4 regions of the Paenibacillus sp. FSL R5-0713 genome follow, and region 1 is predicted to be linked to each of the others. Evidence: predicted binding sites of a transcription regulator. Region 1 holds the regulator's gene; each other region holds the start of a gene.

The links. The regulator Rex, encoded in region 1, represses fermentation and respiration genes when NADH is low (regulators of the CRP and FNR family bind a similar motif). The targets are predictions, from matches to a motif close to TTGTGAAATATTTCACAA.
Region 2: a site for Rex is predicted at 2,394-2,411, ahead of MKZ12_RS27570 (formate/nitrite transporter family protein). Genes of this name have one in related genera too.
Region 3: a site for Rex is predicted at 1,720-1,737, ahead of MKZ12_RS15015 (cytochrome ubiquinol oxidase subunit I). Genes of this name have one in related genera too.
Region 4: a site for Rex is predicted at 2,285-2,302, ahead of nirB (nitrite reductase large subunit NirB). Genes of this name have one in related genera too.

Annotation. Positions count from the first base shown of each region.
Region 1 is NZ_CP150229.1:4,237,262-4,241,471, forward strand. Features, by position in the region: gene MKZ12_RS18765 (DUF5590 domain-containing protein) at 1-290, opposite strand, end outside; gene MKZ12_RS18770 (amidohydrolase) at 330-1,634, opposite strand; gene MKZ12_RS18775 (redox-sensing transcriptional repressor Rex) at 1,621-2,274, opposite strand; gene dinG (ATP-dependent DNA helicase DinG) at 2,494-4,210, opposite strand, start outside.
Region 2 is NZ_CP150229.1:6,185,828-6,190,037, reverse strand. Features, by position in the region: gene MKZ12_RS27580 (glutathione peroxidase) at 1-283, shown strand, start outside; gene MKZ12_RS27575 (FAD-dependent oxidoreductase) at 787-2,148, shown strand; gene MKZ12_RS27570 (formate/nitrite transporter family protein) at 2,519-3,370, shown strand; gene MKZ12_RS27565 (molybdopterin oxidoreductase family protein) at 3,811-4,210, shown strand, end outside.
Region 3 is NZ_CP150229.1:3,350,939-3,355,148, reverse strand. Features, by position in the region: gene MKZ12_RS15020 (cytochrome d ubiquinol oxidase subunit II) at 1-226, opposite strand, end outside; gene MKZ12_RS15015 (cytochrome ubiquinol oxidase subunit I) at 226-1,590, opposite strand; gene MKZ12_RS15010 (MFS transporter) at 2,025-3,407, opposite strand; gene MKZ12_RS15005 (LysR family transcriptional regulator) at 3,517-4,210, shown strand, end outside.
Region 4 is NZ_CP150229.1:4,798,364-4,802,573, forward strand. Features, by position in the region: gene MKZ12_RS21405 (M42 family metallopeptidase) at 1-661, shown strand, start outside; gene MKZ12_RS21410 (hypothetical protein) at 842-1,165, shown strand; gene MKZ12_RS21415 (metal-dependent hydrolase) at 1,408-2,115, opposite strand; gene nirB (nitrite reductase large subunit NirB) at 2,392-4,210, shown strand, end outside.

The DNA.
Region 1 (4,210 bases):
GCAGGTTGATTGTTTGCATCGAATTTAACCCAGACCATAACATCCTGGTTATCCTTGTTTTTGCCAAGCAGGGTCCAGTAGATGTTGTCAGAGCCTTCTTTATCACCCCAGATGTACTTACGCAATTCATCATAAGATGTAATGCCCAGTTGCTCCTGTGCTGCCTGTATGGCGAGCGCTTCTTCCTTACGCTGGTCCTGTGTGACATACACGTAATAACGCTGAAGTCCAAACAGAATCAGAACTAGTGCAAGCAGCGAAATCCATATCCACTTCTTTTTTTTCTTCAAAAGCCGAACTTCCTTTCCCTATGATGCTCCGCAATGCAATTAACGAGCAAGCAAACCATCAAATGCCAATTGAGACTCACGCAAAATGCGTTCTTCATCCAGCGTCAGACATTCGCCATGTTTAACCACTTGTTTCCCATCTACCCATACGTGCTCCACATCTTTGGCAGAGGCTGAATAAATCGTATGCGAGATCAGGTCTGTATGTGGGTAGAAGTGTGCCTGTTCAATGTCCAGGGCGATGAAATCAGCCTTCATGCCTACCTGAAGCGCACCGGTATTGTTCAGGAAGATGGATTTAGCACCATATGAAGTTCCGAGTAGTAACGCTTCGCCCGCTGGCACGGCAGTCGGATCACCAGACACACCTTTGTGAATCAATGCAGCCAGTCTCATTTCTTCAAACATATCCAGGTTGTTGTTGCTTGCCGGTCCGTCGGTTCCGAGTGACACGGTAACTCCTGCTTTCAGTAACGCAGGTACCCGCGCAACACCGGAAGCGAGTTTCAGGTTACTTCCCGGGTTATGGGATACAGCCACATCATGGCGGGCCAAAATTTCAATCTCTTCATCATTTAGATGCACCGCATGTGCTACCAGGGATGGACGGGAGAAAAAGCCCAGTTTCTCCAGATGTGCCACAGGACGCAGTCCATAGTCTGTAACGTTCTGCTCCACTTCACGAAGCGTTTCCGACATATGTGTATGCAGAGGAAGGTTAAGATCATTTGCGACTTGTACAAGCTTCTCTATGTAGTCAGGAGGGCATGTATATGGTGCGTGTGGCGAGATTACGGTTGTGATGCGACCATCTGCCTGTCCATTCCACTCACGCGCAAACGCTGCCGACTCCTCCAGCTTCCGCAATTGCTCTTCTTCCGAGCACAGTCCTATTACACCACGTGCCAGTGCTGCTCTAACGCCGGATTGTTCCACAACTTTGGCAACCTGATCCATGTGATCATACATGTCCAGGAAAGCTGTAGTTCCGCCTTTCAACATTTCAAGCACGGATAGCGAAGTTCCCCAATATACGTCTTGAGAAGTCATTTTTGCTTCCATCGGCCACATTTTTTCCTGCAACCATACTTGTAACGCAAGATCGTCCCCGTGTCCTCTGAGCAACGACATCGCTGCATGACCATGCGTATTGATCAGACCCGGCAGGAAGAACAATCCTTTTCCATCCACTTTGGTACAATTTTCGTCTCCATCCGGCAATGTCTCACCAATATGCACAATCTTGTCATTCTCGACAACCATGTATCCATGAACCACGTTCCATGTAGTGCCTTCATTAACGGCAAATTTGCCGTTGTGAATTACCCATCTATTTGTTGTCATCTTCCTCGTCGTCCTTTCCAGTCTCCAAGTAATAGGCCAAACTAAGCAGATCCGTTGTAAAGTCAGCATGGTGAATGCGGATATGTGGCGGTGTTTTTAGAATAGTTGGTGCAAAATTAAGAATCGCTTCGATTCCCGACTCAATAAGTTGATCGGCTACATTTTGAGCTTCCGTATCCGGAACTGTAATAATTCCGATGCGGATGTTATCTGTCTTAACCGCTTCCGTCAATTCATTCATTGGTTTTACCGTCAAACTGTTGATTTGACTACCAATCTTCGGTCCATATGCATCGAATACAGCAACAATCTTCATGTTGTCTTTCAGATATGCGTTGTAGTTGGACAAGGCCTGTCCCAGGTTACCCGCACCTACCAAAGCTACATTAATTTGCTGATCAATTTTGAGAATGTGACGAATTTTCTCGATCAAATAGGATACATCATACCCGATCCCTTTTCGACCAAAATCACCGAAGTAAGCCAGGTCTTTTCGAATTTGGGCCGGATTCAGATCCAGCCTCTGTCCAAGCTCTTGAGAAGAAACAGTAGCCACCTCACGCTGATGCAACTCGTTCAAATAGCGCAAGTATACAGGCAGACGTCGTACCACCGCTTCCGAAATTTTATCCGATTTCATTCTTGCTCCCCCTTACCAATGCCACGATAAAATAATAGATGAAAAGATGAGCATTCTGTATAAACTCAAAGATAGACGTGACATTTTATACAGAATGCTCTTTGTAATTTAGGTTATAAGTTCTTACGTGCAACTGCTTTAATCGGATACGGAAATATCTAATAAAGTTTAACGCCAAACGATAGTGTCATGCAATGATATAACAAACAAAATCAACCATTATTCTTGTTCATTAACAGGTTTTTCTAACCACTCGGTAATCCGTGGAACCATCTGCTCCGTGAGCATATGCTCCATTTTGGGACCAGGTAATGAATATAAAAAGAATTTGCCATAGTACGCTTCGATCACACGTGTATCATAAACAATGACAATACCTCTGTCCTTCGCTGTTCGCACCAATCGGCCAAATCCTTGCTTGAAGCGAATGACCGCTTGCGGCACAGACAGTTTCATGAATGGATTTTTCTTTTGCTCCTGGAGCAATTCACTCTTGGCTTCAACCAACGGATGATTCGGCGGCTGGAAAGGCAGACGCACAATAGCGAGACAGGTCAGTGCTTCTCCCGGGATATCTACACCCTCCCAGAAGCTGCTTGTGCCCAAGAGTACCGTAGCTTTGGCATCCTGGAACCTGCGAGTCAACTTGGAGCGGCTTCCACTGTCCACACCTTGACCCAACAAAGAGATGTCGTTACCAGACAGTGCCTCCTTCAGTGGATCATAGACCTGTCGCAGCATCTTGTATGAAGTAAACAGAACCATCATGCGTCCACGCGTGGCAATTGCGGTCTCTGCGAGTGATTGCACCAGCATATTGACAAAGTGCGCATCACCCACACTGCCTTTCACACTCGGGAAATCACGCGGAATCACTAGAAGTGCCTGATCACGATAATTAAAAGGTGATGGCAGCATCGACGTTAACAGCCGATTATTCTCAGAGGCTTCCTGTAAGCCAAGCTGCTCAATCATGAACTGGAATGACTTATCTACAGAGAGCGTAGCCGATGTAAGCACAACACTTTTCTTTTTATCAAAGAACAAATCCTTCAGTTGTGCACTGACATCGACAGGTACGGCGTACAGTTGAAGAGATTTACTGCGGAACTGACCGCTGGCTTCCATCCAGTACACCGTTTTGGCATCATCCATACGCATGAAGAATCGCAGATTCTCCTTCAATGTGGTCAGATCTTTCAGCAGTCCTGTAATGTCCGTAATCAGACTATCCGATTGATAATCATCCTGATCCTCTTTCACCTCAAGCAGCAATTTGTCCCCTTTGCGAACCAAATCGCCCAGAGTCACATAGATCTGGTTCTCCAGATCCTGCAACTCCTGCCATTTCGCAGGTTTCTGAGATGCCTTCAGGCGCAGGGAAAATTGCCCTGTCTCTCCCGGTGAAGCATCACTTCGTTCAGGCAAAAGACCGAACAGGGCATCGCTCATACGATCCCAAAGCTCCTTCACCTCAACAGCCAGCGGGAACATCTGATCCACCATGGAGCCCCATTGCACCGAATTTTCATGCCCGGATAACTGCGAACGAAGCATAGGCAATTGTCCATTACGACTGTCTTTGAACAGACGGGTCAGGGTATGAACCAACGTGAAGTATTTCATATGCATTCCAAGATGTTTACCCGCTACATCCTCGAGATGATGGGCCTCATCGATCACAAGACTCTCATAGGCTGGCAACAACTGATGTGCTGCTTTGACATCCGTAAACAATTTGGAGTGATTGGTTATTACGATATCAGACAACCCGGCCTCATGTTTGGCGCGATGATAGAAACATTTGCGGAACCATGGGCAGGATCTTCCCAGACAGGACTCGGATTCGCTCTGTACCGTCTCCCAGAAGTCGCCTCCGCGTCCGCTAAGGTTAAGCTCCTCATCATCTCCAGTTTCAGTCTGTGTGAGCCACACG
Region 2 (4,210 bases), 1.9 Mb from region 1:
TGGAGGGCAGGAGCCAGGTACAAGCGAGGAAGCCGAGTCATTTTGCCAGATTAACTATGGTGTGAATTTCCCGGTGTTTGCGAAGGTAGATGTGAATGGTGAGGATACACATCCCCTGTTCCAATACCTCAAGGAGCAACAACCTGGCGCAGGTGAAACGAGCGACATCCAATGGAACTTTACCAAGTTCCTTGTTAACCGTGAAGGTGAAGTGGTCGGTCGTCTTGAACCGAAAGAATCTCCGGAGACAATGATCGCAGATATTGAGAAATTGCTCGGTTAAACCATGATTGTTTGAGAAGCCTGTCCTTGCATGTGCAAGGACAGGCTTCTTTGATTATTTTATATACGTGGCTTGTTAGAGAGGAGAAACATCCGTTTTAATCATATCGGGTGTGGAGAATGGGCAGGAGCAGCAGAGCAGCATAGGGGATATTTCCTGCAGTTCTCATCAGGGGGACTTCAAGCGAGACAGGAACCACGCAGAGTACGACAAACATTGAACGACAAGGAGTTGCGGTAGCCATTTGCATAGCATAAACCAACCTAAATTCGGGGACAATGAAATCAATACAATGAAGGGAAGAAAGGCTTAAAATAAAGCGAGTGACCTCCTTCGACAATTTTTTTTTGCTCAACCTATTGCAATGTGAAAAAGATCACATTATAATGAGTGTATAAAGTGAAATAAATCACATACACAGTCTCGAACAGGAAGTGAAATATTTCACAACTATAATAACGTTATATTCAAACTCATTTATATATTTCGAGGAGGAACTTTTAATGAAAATCGCAGTTATCGGATGTACACATGCAGGGACCGCAGCCATCGTAAATACCGCCAAATTGTACCCGGATGCTACCATTACCGTGTATGAGCGCAATGACAACATCTCCTTCCTATCTTGTGGCATTGCGCTCTACGTAGGTGGGGTTGTGAAAGATCCTGACGGCTTGTTTTATTCTTCGCCTAATCAGTTGGCAGAGCTTGGTGTTGAAACCAAGATGCTTCATGAAGTTACAGCAGTTGATGCCAAAGGCCATACCCTTCAGGCTAAAAACCTGCAAACCGGGGAAGAATTTGAAGATACGTTTGACAAACTGATCGTGACCACTGGTTCATGGCCTGTCGTTCCGAAGCTTGAAGGCATTGAGATGGACAACATTTTACTTTGTAAAAATTACAATCATTCCAACACAATTATTGAAAAAGCCAAAGATGCCAAACGTGTTACCGTTGTAGGTGCCGGATATATCGGCGTTGAATTGGTGGAAGCTTTCCAGATGAACGGCAAGGAAGTTACCCTGATCGACAGTGTGGACCGGATTTTGAACAAATATCTGGATCCTGAGTTCACAGATGCAATTGAAGATACGCTGACTGGACGCGGCATCAAGCTGGCTCTCGGTCAAACGGTACAGAAGTTTACTGGAGAGAATGGCAAAGTGACCAAGGTGATTACGTCCAAAGGAGAGTTCGAAACCGATCTGGTTATTCTCTGCATTGGTTTCCGTCCAAATACCGAGCTGCTCAAAGGCCAAGTGGATATGCTGCCAAACGGCGCAATCATCGTGGATAAATATATGCAAACGAGTCAAAAAGACGTCTTCGCTGCGGGTGACAGCTGCGCCATTCATTACAACCCGACAGGTAAAGCATCTTACATTCCACTCGCGACTAACGCCGTGCGGATGGGTACACTCGTAGCCCGTAACCTGGTTCGTCCTACGACACCGTATATGGGTACACAAGGAACATCGGGTATCAAAATATATGAGCAAAATATTGCTGGTACGGGGATGACGGAAACGTCTGCTGCTGACGAAGGTCTGATTGTGGAGTCGGTAGTACTGGAAGACAGCTATCGTCCGGAGTTCATGCCAACGGCGGAGAAACTGTTGCTCAAAGTGGTATATGAGCAGGCTACTCGTCGGATCGTTGGAGCACAGGTGATGTCCCAGGTTGATCTGACCCAATCGATTAATACGATCTCGGTCTGCATCCAAAACAATATGACCGTAGATGAGCTGGCCTTCATCGACTTCTTCTTCCAGCCACACTACAACAAACCGTGGAACTTCCTGAACACGGCGGGTCTGCAAGCATTGCCACCGGTAGAAGTAAAAGCACCAGCAATGGTGTAAGGAAGCAGAATCCATGCTAAGCATGAGCATGACAGACGACATACGAGGATAAGTCAGGGTTGTCCGAAAATGCGACATGTACAATAACTGCCGAGCTTACGAAACAAGGCAGACGATCATAAAGGAAAAGGAAGACTGGCGAGTATATCGTCAGTCTTTTTGTGATTTTTTTTAAAAATAGACCTTAATATACTCTTGCTGTCATAACTTCGAAGACGATCTTAAAAGCATATTTTTAAATTACATTGTGATAATTTGCACAAAGTTTCGTGCTAGACCCATATACAATTGAGATATGGCATTCAACGTATCAACAAAGAAGTTCAGGTGTTTTATTCCACGAAGAACAATGAAGGAGAGGATGAATGATATGGCAGCAAAAACACCTCTTGAGGTTGCTCAATATACGGCGCAAACAGGCATGAAGAAGGCTCAAAATCCGGTGTCTTCTGTACTGGTGCTTAGTTTTCTGGCAGGTGCTTTTATTGCGCTGGGTTTTCTACTGGATATTCGGGTGATTGCATCTGCGCCGGCAGAGTGGGGAAGCTTGGTTAATCTGATCGGTGCGGCGGTGTTCCCGGTTGGATTGATGCTAGTACTCATAGGTGGTGGAGAGCTGCTGACAGGTAACATGATGGCTGTTCCGCTCGCGACGATTGCTCGAAAGTTATCCGTAGGTAGCATGTTGAAAAATCTAACATTAGTGACGATTGGTAACTTTGTTGGAGCTTTGTTTGTCGCGTACGCGTTTGGACATGTACTTGGTCTGACTGGAGAGGGGGTATATCTGGCTAAAGTGGTGGATATGGCTGGTCACAAGTTGCATGACGGATTCCTGCAGGCTTTTATCTCCGGTATCGGCTGTAACTGGTTGGTCGCGTTGGCCGTGTGGCTATCTTATGCATCGGATACGATGAGTGGCAAGGTACTGGGCATTTGGTTTCCAACGATGGCGTTTGTGGCCATTGGATTCCAGCACGTTGTGGCTAATATGTTCCTTATCCCGGCGGCAATCTTTGAAGGGCATTATTCGTGGGGCCAATATGTAATGAATTTCATTCCGGTATGGCTTGGGAATCTGACTGGAGGTGCTCTGTTTGTAGCTGCAGCCTATTGGGTGGTGTACCTGCGCCAAGCTGAGCCTAAAGTGAAACCAGAGGTAGCGACGTCAATTGAACCTGTGGAGACGGAGGCTAGAGTGATGTTGAGCAAGCAGGCGTAGCGGAATAACATTACAATGCACGACCCGAAACTTGTGCTTCATATCACTTAGAAGTGAAGAGGATTCTGATCTTGCTCCGTTTCATGGCGAAGATGCTGTGAAGGAGCAGGTCGGAGTCTTTTTTGTGGTGTCTTTGTTCGATTTTAACGCAAAATAAATTCGCCATGAAAAGGTTCGGGGGAACGAAACCTGTTCATGGCGAATTTCGGGAGTGGTCCATGATATGGCATGAGGAGGAAGTGGGGAAACACTAGCCTAATGCCTTGTTTTTAATTTACCCCTGAATTCTGAAGTTGAATCAATTGGCATAACATTTTTTTAAAAATATTTTGAAGCCGCTATAGCGGTGAATATGAAGCAAAAAAATACTGCTCTCTTTACGTGATAACCTCGAAGAAGATATGATATAGGGATAGCTTTTGAAGAGGGGGAGCCATACGATGATCGATCAGGAGAATGGGGTATTTGCAGCGGTATGCCCGCTCGATTGTCCAGACACTTGTGGTCTGTTACTACATAAAGAGAACGGTAAAATTGTGAAGGTGGCAGGCAATCCGGACCATCCGATAACCAAGGGTGCCATTTGTAATAAAGTTAGAAATATGACGGAGCGGGTATATCACCCCGAGCGTCTGCAATATCCGATGAGACGTGTTGGAGCCAAGGGTGAAGGCAAGTTCGAACGAATCAGTTGGGATGAAGCAATCAGGGAGATTACGACCAAGTTCACTGCATTGTCCGAGACCTACGGATCGGAAAGCATCCTGCCCTACAGCTTCTACGGTAACATGGGCATTCTCGGCGTAGACGGCATGGATCGACGGTTCTTCAATGCACTAG
Region 3 (4,210 bases), 890 kb from region 1:
CCGGGAAAAACCCGACGATGCCAATATAGAAAAAGACAAAAAATACGTTGGTGATCTCCCACACCGGTGATAGATACCGGGAAATCAGCCGATTAATCAGATGATCCTGCTTGGTCAGGCGTGCATAAAAGGCGAAAAAACCTGCTCCAAAATCAATCGAAGCTACAATAAGATAGCCATACAAGAACAGCCAGAGTACCGATATACCAATTAATTCATAACTCATCAGGCCTGCTCCCCTCCCTTGGCTGATTGATCATGCTTCTCTTTCAACCATTTCTCCATCTCAAGCTCAGCAGAATTGTTATTGAACAAACGTCTCAGCACGAGCACACAGATGACGCCAAGCACGATGTACAGAAGCAAGAAGACGAAAAATAAAATTCGTACACTCGGTGACGAAGTGGCGGCCTCTTCTACGCGCATATAACCTCGGATGATCCAGGGCTGCCGCCCGATCTCTGCATAGAACCAGCCCATCTCAACGGCCAGAAATGCAAGCGGTGCACTGAGTGCAACCATGCGTAGCATCCACTTGTTAAACTGGTTGCGTTTCTTCCAGAACACAAACAGGAAATACAGAGATGAGATCGCAAGCAGTGCGAAACCGATTCCAGCCATCAGATCAAACAAGTAATGCACAAGTAACGGCGGATGCTCATCGGGTGGAAATTCATTCAGCCCGGTTACCTCGGCGTTAAAGTCTCCAAAGGCAAGAAAGCTGAGCACTTTCGGCAAATGGAGAGCACCTATGATTTCATGCTCAGCATTCAGCCATCCTAATAAGATCAGATCCGCGCCGCTTTCCGTCTCGAAATGCCACTCGGCAGCCGCGAGCTTCTCCGGTTGATGCTCAGCCAAAAACTTGGCAGATACATCTCCGGCTAAGGAGTTTAATAAGCTGAAGACCAGAACAACGGCCATCATGAGGTTCAGGCCCTTTTTGTGGTAGGCTGACACCCCTTTTCTCAGCATCGCCAAGGCTGCAATTCCAGCTAACAGAGCAGCTCCTGTCAAATAGGCCGAGCTTAATACATGAAATACTTTGGAGAACGTCGCCGCATTCAGCATTGCTTGTACAGGATTCACTGCCAAGAATTGACCTGCTTCCATGACAAAGCCTTCAGGCTGGTTCATGAATCCATTTACTGTCGTGATAAAGACAGCAGACATCCCTGCCCCGGCAACAACTGGTATAGTCAGCAACCAGTGGATATAAGGATTTTTGAACCGATCCCACGTGTACAAATAAATGCCCAAGAAGATCGCTTCAAAAAAGAACGCGAATACTTCCATAAATAGTGGCAGTGCAATAACATTCCCGGCCAATTTCATAAAATTCGGCCACACCAGTGCCAATTGCAGCGATATCGCTGTACCTGTCACCACACCAACCGCCACAGATATGACAAATCCTCTGGACCACCTCTTTGCCATAAATATGTAATGGTGATCCTTCTTCCGAATACCGATGAACTCTGCAATAGCAATCATCAAAGGTACACCAACACCAAGCGTTGCAAAAATAACGTGGAATCCGAGTGTCAAACCAGTCACCAGTCTGCTCCATAACACCGTATCAATAGCCATTCTTTATGTTGCCTCCTTTCAAAATCTGTTGATTTTTAGTGATAAATATTTGCTTATGATCAGGTCTGCTACTCACTGGTTGCATTTAATATCAGATTAGGACGTTCCTGTAATTCGTGTGTTTAGGATAAGAGAAAATTTTCACAAAGTACGCTACAACGATATGTTGCCACATGTACTTTGCGATTACTCCTGTTGATTCCTGATATTAAATGCATAGAAAATGCTATGCGAGACCTAATAATCAAAATTATTATATCTTTATTTTTACCTAATTCAATCAACGTCACGTCTTCTACCCTAAACGTTCAAGAAAGGATCAACTCTTTCTGACAACTTGGTGAAAAACAAAAAATACACCCAATAGAGCTATTGATTCATTGGGTGTAAACGTGGTATTGCTCGTGGATTCACTATTTTATTTGCTTGCTTATTTACTCTGGACTCACCGCATCTGCCTCGCGGCGTACGCTCATGATGATCAGTGATGCAGCTAATACCGTAAGGATAATTCCAAGCGTCTGAAATCCTGTCACATTGAATGTATCCCCCATAACGATACCAATCAATAACGATGATATGATGGTCCCCAGGTAGCGTGATGTATTAAAAATCCCCGATGAAACACCTATCATTTCTTTGGGTGTGCTTTTGAACAGAGCTGCTTGCATGCCAACCGCGTTTAGACCGTTACTTATGCCAAATAAAGCCAAGGCAACAATGACAACAAAGATTGGAGAAGTTTCATTCATGAATACGATGAGTACAGAGCCAATGGTCATTAACCAAGCTGATACGATTAAAGCTGGCCGTGATCCCGATCTGTCAATCCAGCGCCCTGCGATCGGAGCAATAATGACTGAACATAATCCCAAAGCCAGCATGCTCATTCCTGTATGAACTTCGTTGAGATGACGTACCTGCTTCAAATACGTTGGAACTCCAAAAAAAAGTGCGTAAAACAGGATGTTCACCAGCATGTATTGTACATTCACCCAAGTCATCTCGGGATATATGGCAAACGTTCGCAGAGGGATGAATGGCTTGGCTGCTTTTAATTCATGCCGGATGAACATGACAAGTGTAATTAACCCGATCCCTCCTGTCAGCAGATGCCATGTAGAAATATCTCCTGTAGAATTTACTGACAGTAATCCGATGAGCAGAGTCACCAAAGCTACCGTAAACATCAGGATGCCTGGTGCATCAATTAATGCAAGCCATTGCCGAACCGACATGTGACTAGAGATCGATGGAGAAGACTCGTCCTTCGGAATTGTTTTCCAGGCGAACGCAAAGCTTGCCATGACAAATGGAATATTAACGATGAATATGCTGTGCCAGTCCCACCAATGTATCAATACTCCACCAATAAATGGCCCGATGGCCGCTGCTCCGGAGAGGAATATCGCCAAAGTAGACAATGCGGTGGCTTGCTTGTCAGTCACATTAATTCTTACAATCGCCATTCCGACGGCCACCATCATGCTTGTGCCAATCGATTGAACGATCCGGAATACGATGAGCCACGAAAAACTGGGAGACCACGGAGCTAGCATGGACGATACAAAAACAATAACAAGACCCATGAGGAAGATCTTCCTGCGGCCAAACAAATCACTACACTTGCCCATGACGGGTTGAGCGACAGCACTGGTAATGTAAAATGATAAAATGATCCACGAAACGGCTGTAAAACCAAGTTGGTACACTTGTTGTAGCCTGGAGATTGCCACCGAAATCATGGAGGAATTCAACGGATTCAACATAATTCCGAGTCCCACAGCCAACATCAATCCTTTATTTCGAACGTTCATCAGTGCATCACTCCTTCTTCTGCTGTCATCTTACTTGAAAGTATTCATTTATTCCAACGCATTGTATGTTATGATTTGATGAACTAGAAGGAATGAAGGAATGGTGCAAATGGAGCTTCTTCAACTTAAATATTTCCTGACGGTGGCCCGATGCGAGCATGTTACGGAAGCTGCGGGAAGGCTACATGTTACGCAATCCTCTCTGAGCAAAACGATACAACGATTAGAGGAAGACCTGGGAGTCCCTTTATTTGATCGAATCGGAAGAAAGCTGCGACTAAACGACTTTGGAAGAACATTTCTTCAGCGAACTGAAAAAGCCCTATTTGAATTGGAACAAGGAAAGCGGGAAATCGCTGACCTCTCCAACAAAGATCAGGGTATACTGCAATTGGCGGTAACTACGGCAAGTACTTTGCCAGGTATACTACGAGAATTTCGCAAAAATCAACCGGACATTCAGTTTCATGTACAAATGGTTTCGTTAGAAAACATGTCCAGGCTTCTATATCGGGGCGAGGTGGATTTTGGTCTCTCCTCCCCTCCGATTCAAGGTGACGACATCGAATGTCAGATACTTTATGACGATCCGATCGTAGTCGCTGTTCCTATGGGTCATCGATATGCAGAACGAAGCAGCATTCAACTAGCCGAGCTTAAGGACGAGTCGTTTGTTGGGGTAAAACAAGGCTATGGTGTTCGTGATATGGTAGATTCTACATGTCAATCCGCTGGTTTTGTACCGAAGTATGTGTATGAAGGTGATGAGCCTGCACGATTAACAGCCCTTGTTGAAGCGGAGA
Region 4 (4,210 bases), 560 kb from region 1:
CGATATTGGAGCAGACAACCGTGCCGAAGCAGAATCCTGGGGCATTCATCCAGGGATGCAGATTGTGCCAATCTGTGAATTCACGCCGATGGCGAACCCGAAAAAAATCATGGCCAAAGCGTGGGATAATCGTTACGGCGTAGGTCTTGCACTTGAACTGGTTGAAGCGTTACACAAGGAAAAACTGCCAAACACACTTTATGCTGGTGCAACGGTTCAGGAAGAACTGGGGCTTCGCGGTGCACGTACGGCGGCCAATCTGATTCAGCCTGATATCTTCTTCGCGCTTGACTGTAGCGCGGCGAATGATATGACAGGTGACAAACAGTCATTTGGACATATCGGAGAAGGAGCATTACTTCGTATTTTTGACCCGGGTATGTTCACTCATCGCGGAATGGTGGAATATGTTCAAGATACGGCTTCATCGAATCAGATCAAAATGCAGTATTTCATCTCACCAGGCGGTACTGATGCAGGTCAAGTTCACCTGAGCGGCATTGGTGTGCCCTCAACAGTGATTGGGATCTGTGCACGTTATATCCATACCTCTTCTTCCATCATTCATACGGATGACTACGATGCGGCCAAAGAATTGATTGTAAAACTCGTTAAAGGTCTTGATCGGACAACGATGAATACCATTATTGATAACGCGTAGTTCAGTTACATGGAAAACACTTAAATAATTATGCCTGAAAGAGATGTCCCGTCAGACCGGGATGTCTCTTTTTTTGGTTTAATCAACTAGATTAATAGGTCGAACATTATGGAGAATGCCACATAAGATATACGATAATGGAAGATCAATAACCAAACACCAACCAGTGGGGGACCTGTTATGGCAGTGGGAAGAAACGGAAAATCGAATAAAGGTTCTAACAAAAAACCAAACGCTGCTAATACCCTCCTTAATGGAAACCTCAAGGGAAAAAATCTCGAATTGATTGTAGCAGCGCTATTGGTGAGCGGAAAGTTGAGAGTGGATGCTGTCACGTTGTTTCGTGAGGCTACATTGGTTGTGGAATTGGTTGGTCAATATAAAACACTTCGAAAGGTCACACCCTCCAATTCAGACAAACTGGTACAATTCCTGGATGAAACCGGCGGCGATATGACGCTGAATGATGTTATACAGGCATTTCAACAGAGAATCAATTCCTAATCGCCAAGAAATGAGGTGGACATCATGTCCGAGTTTGACGGAACCGGGTTTGCCGAACTGTTAATTGTGCTTATTCTTGTTGTTTTATTTGTTTATGGCTCTACTGACATCGGAACACTCACTGGCTCACCTACTTCAACCTGATCTTATTGTAAGTCCTAACAGTAAAAATCGCAGCATCTGGAGAAAATGAACACATCAAAATGCCAATCCGATTCACCGGACTGGCATTTTATGTATCATTACAGAAATAATGGCGAGAACGCAAACCACGCCAAAATAAGGGTAAGCACAATGCAGACATTCTCTACAACGGCTCCATGTTTGGTTCCTGTGCTCATCAGATTGGCTCGTATGCGCCACTTGAGCGGTGGTAACGGACGAATGCCACGATTGGTTAATGAATCGGCCAACAGGTGCATGGCATACGCCGTACCTCCTGCTACCCAGATTTCCGGCCCCTGCTGTTGCGAGGTGCTGTAAAGTAAACCAGCCCAGACCGCAGTTCCATACAAGGTATGCGTCAACCCCCTATGCGTTAGTGTGGTGCACAGCATAAGCAGGCTGCCTGCAATCAGATTCCACGGAGCAAATGCGTGGCCGTAGAACACCAGGCCGAGTCCAATGGTGAACATCAACACTTTGCGAAGAGAACGCGAAGGCAGGAATGACACGAGTGCAATGAGAATTGCAAGCAGCAGGTTCCATGGTTTGGCATGAACATAGAAGTACACAAACACAGCTGTCGGCAAAAGAACGGTCTGTAACAGCCTGATGAGACTGTTAGGCAAGGCTCTCGATACCAGCAGCGAATTCGGCTCATCGATGTCAGGCAATAACGAACCAATCAGAGCAACCGTAACTGCGGGTGCAGTCACCGGCATACCAGCCAATTGAAGTACAGATAGCGAAACGCCTGTCCCGATAATCAGGTGGGATCTTCCCATCATGATGCAAAAACGTCCTTTCGAAGAAATAGGGAACATACATAGCCCACTTTTGATAGTACAACGAAACCAAAACAAGAACAATAGTTCGTATTTCTTATTTATATAAAAATAAATATCACTTTCTGTGATGGGGCTCACACTATTAAATTTATGACTCTTCTATCTTTATTAGTGAATTAAATCACATAAATTATCGTCAACACCTTGTATAATTTCAAATATAAACCACTAAAATTGCAGGTAATGTACAGCGTCTATTCAAGGAGGCATACACACATGAACGGAAAAAAAGAGAAACTCGTTATCATTGGTAACGGTATGGCAGGAATCAGTACCGTCGAACAAATTTTGAAATTAACTACGCGATTTGATATTACCGTTTTTGGCACAGAGCCCTATCCTAACTACAACCGCATTATGTTGTCATATGTACTGGAAGGCAGTAAAACACTGGATGACATCGTGCTGAATGATCTCCACTGGTATGAAGATTATGGTATTACACTCCATACTGGAACAACTGTAGCCCGAATTGATTCGGATACACTTGAGGTCATTACGGAGGATGGAACTCGCTTTCCTTATGACAAAATTATCATTGCAACAGGCTCCAACTCCTTCATTCTCCCCGTACCGGGGCATGACAAAGAAGGTGTCGTTGGTTTCCGTGATATCGCCGATTGTAACGTCATGCTCGACGCTGCTAAACAGTACAAACGAGCGGCCGTGATCGGGGGCGGACTGCTGGGTCTTGAAGCGGCCAAAGGTCTGGTACAACTTGGCATGGAGGTTACCGTAGTACATCTGATGGAAGATCTGATGGAGCGTCAGCTTGATCCGCAAGCTTCAGCCATGTTAAAGGCAGAATTGGAGCGTCAGGGTATCCGGTTCAAAATGGGCGCACAGACTTCCGAACTGCTTGGCGGTGAACGGGTTGAAGGCATTCGTTTTGCCGATGATTCCGTACTGAATGTTGACTTCGTGGTCATGGCTGTAGGGATCAAACCGAATACAGCTGTAGCCCGTGAAAGCGGTATGGAAGTGAACCGGGGTATTGTTGTGAATGACTACATGCAGACTTCCCTTGAGAATGTCTATTCGGTTGGGGAATGTACAGAGCACCGAGGGGTATGCTACGGCCTCGTTGCCCCATTGTTCGAGCAAGGCATGATTCTCGCGAAACATATCTGCGGTGTGGAGACCGCTCCGTATGAAGGCTCTGTAGTATCAACGAAATTGAAAATTTCGGGTGTGGACGTCTTTTCAACTGGTGAATTCATCGACAGTCCGGAGCACACCGTCATTTCGCATAAAGACGACTGGAAACGGACCTACAAAAAAATTCTGCTCCGCGATAATAAAATGGTTGGTGCTGTTCTATTCGGTGACATTACGGATTCTGCCGAATTGCAGAAGTTAATCAAACATCAGACTGAAATGACTGAAGAACTGTATAGCTCACTCATGGGTACAGGTTGCGGCGGTCATAAGAAAACAACCTCTGTTGAAACGATGCCGGAAGACGAAATCGTCTGCGGATGTAACGGGGTCACTAAAGGAACGATTGTTGATGTCATTACCAACCAGGGCCTCACTACTGTAGATGAAATCAAAGCCTGTACGGGTGCAACACGCTCTTGCGGTGGATGTAAGCCGGTTGTGGAACAGATTCTGCAATATGTGCTTGGAGACAGCTTCAGCAGTGGAGCCAAACAGGGCATATGCGGATGTACTTCCATGGGACGGGATGAGATTGTAGCCGAGATTCGTGCAAAAGGATTACAAACGACCAAAGAAGTCATGAATGTACTCGGATGGAGTCAGCCTGAAGGTTGTTCCAAATGTCGCCCGGCAATCAACTATTATCTTGGCATGATTGCACCGGACACGCATGAAGACGAGAAGGAATCACGCTTTGTTAACGAACGCATGAACGCCAATATTCAAAAGGATGGAACGTATACGGTCGTACCGCGGATGTATGGCGGGGTGACTACACCAGAGGATCTCAAACGCATTGCTGACGTTTCAGTCAAATATGATGTGAAAGCAGTCAAAGTTACCGGCGGCCAGCGCCTCGACTTGATTGGTGTCA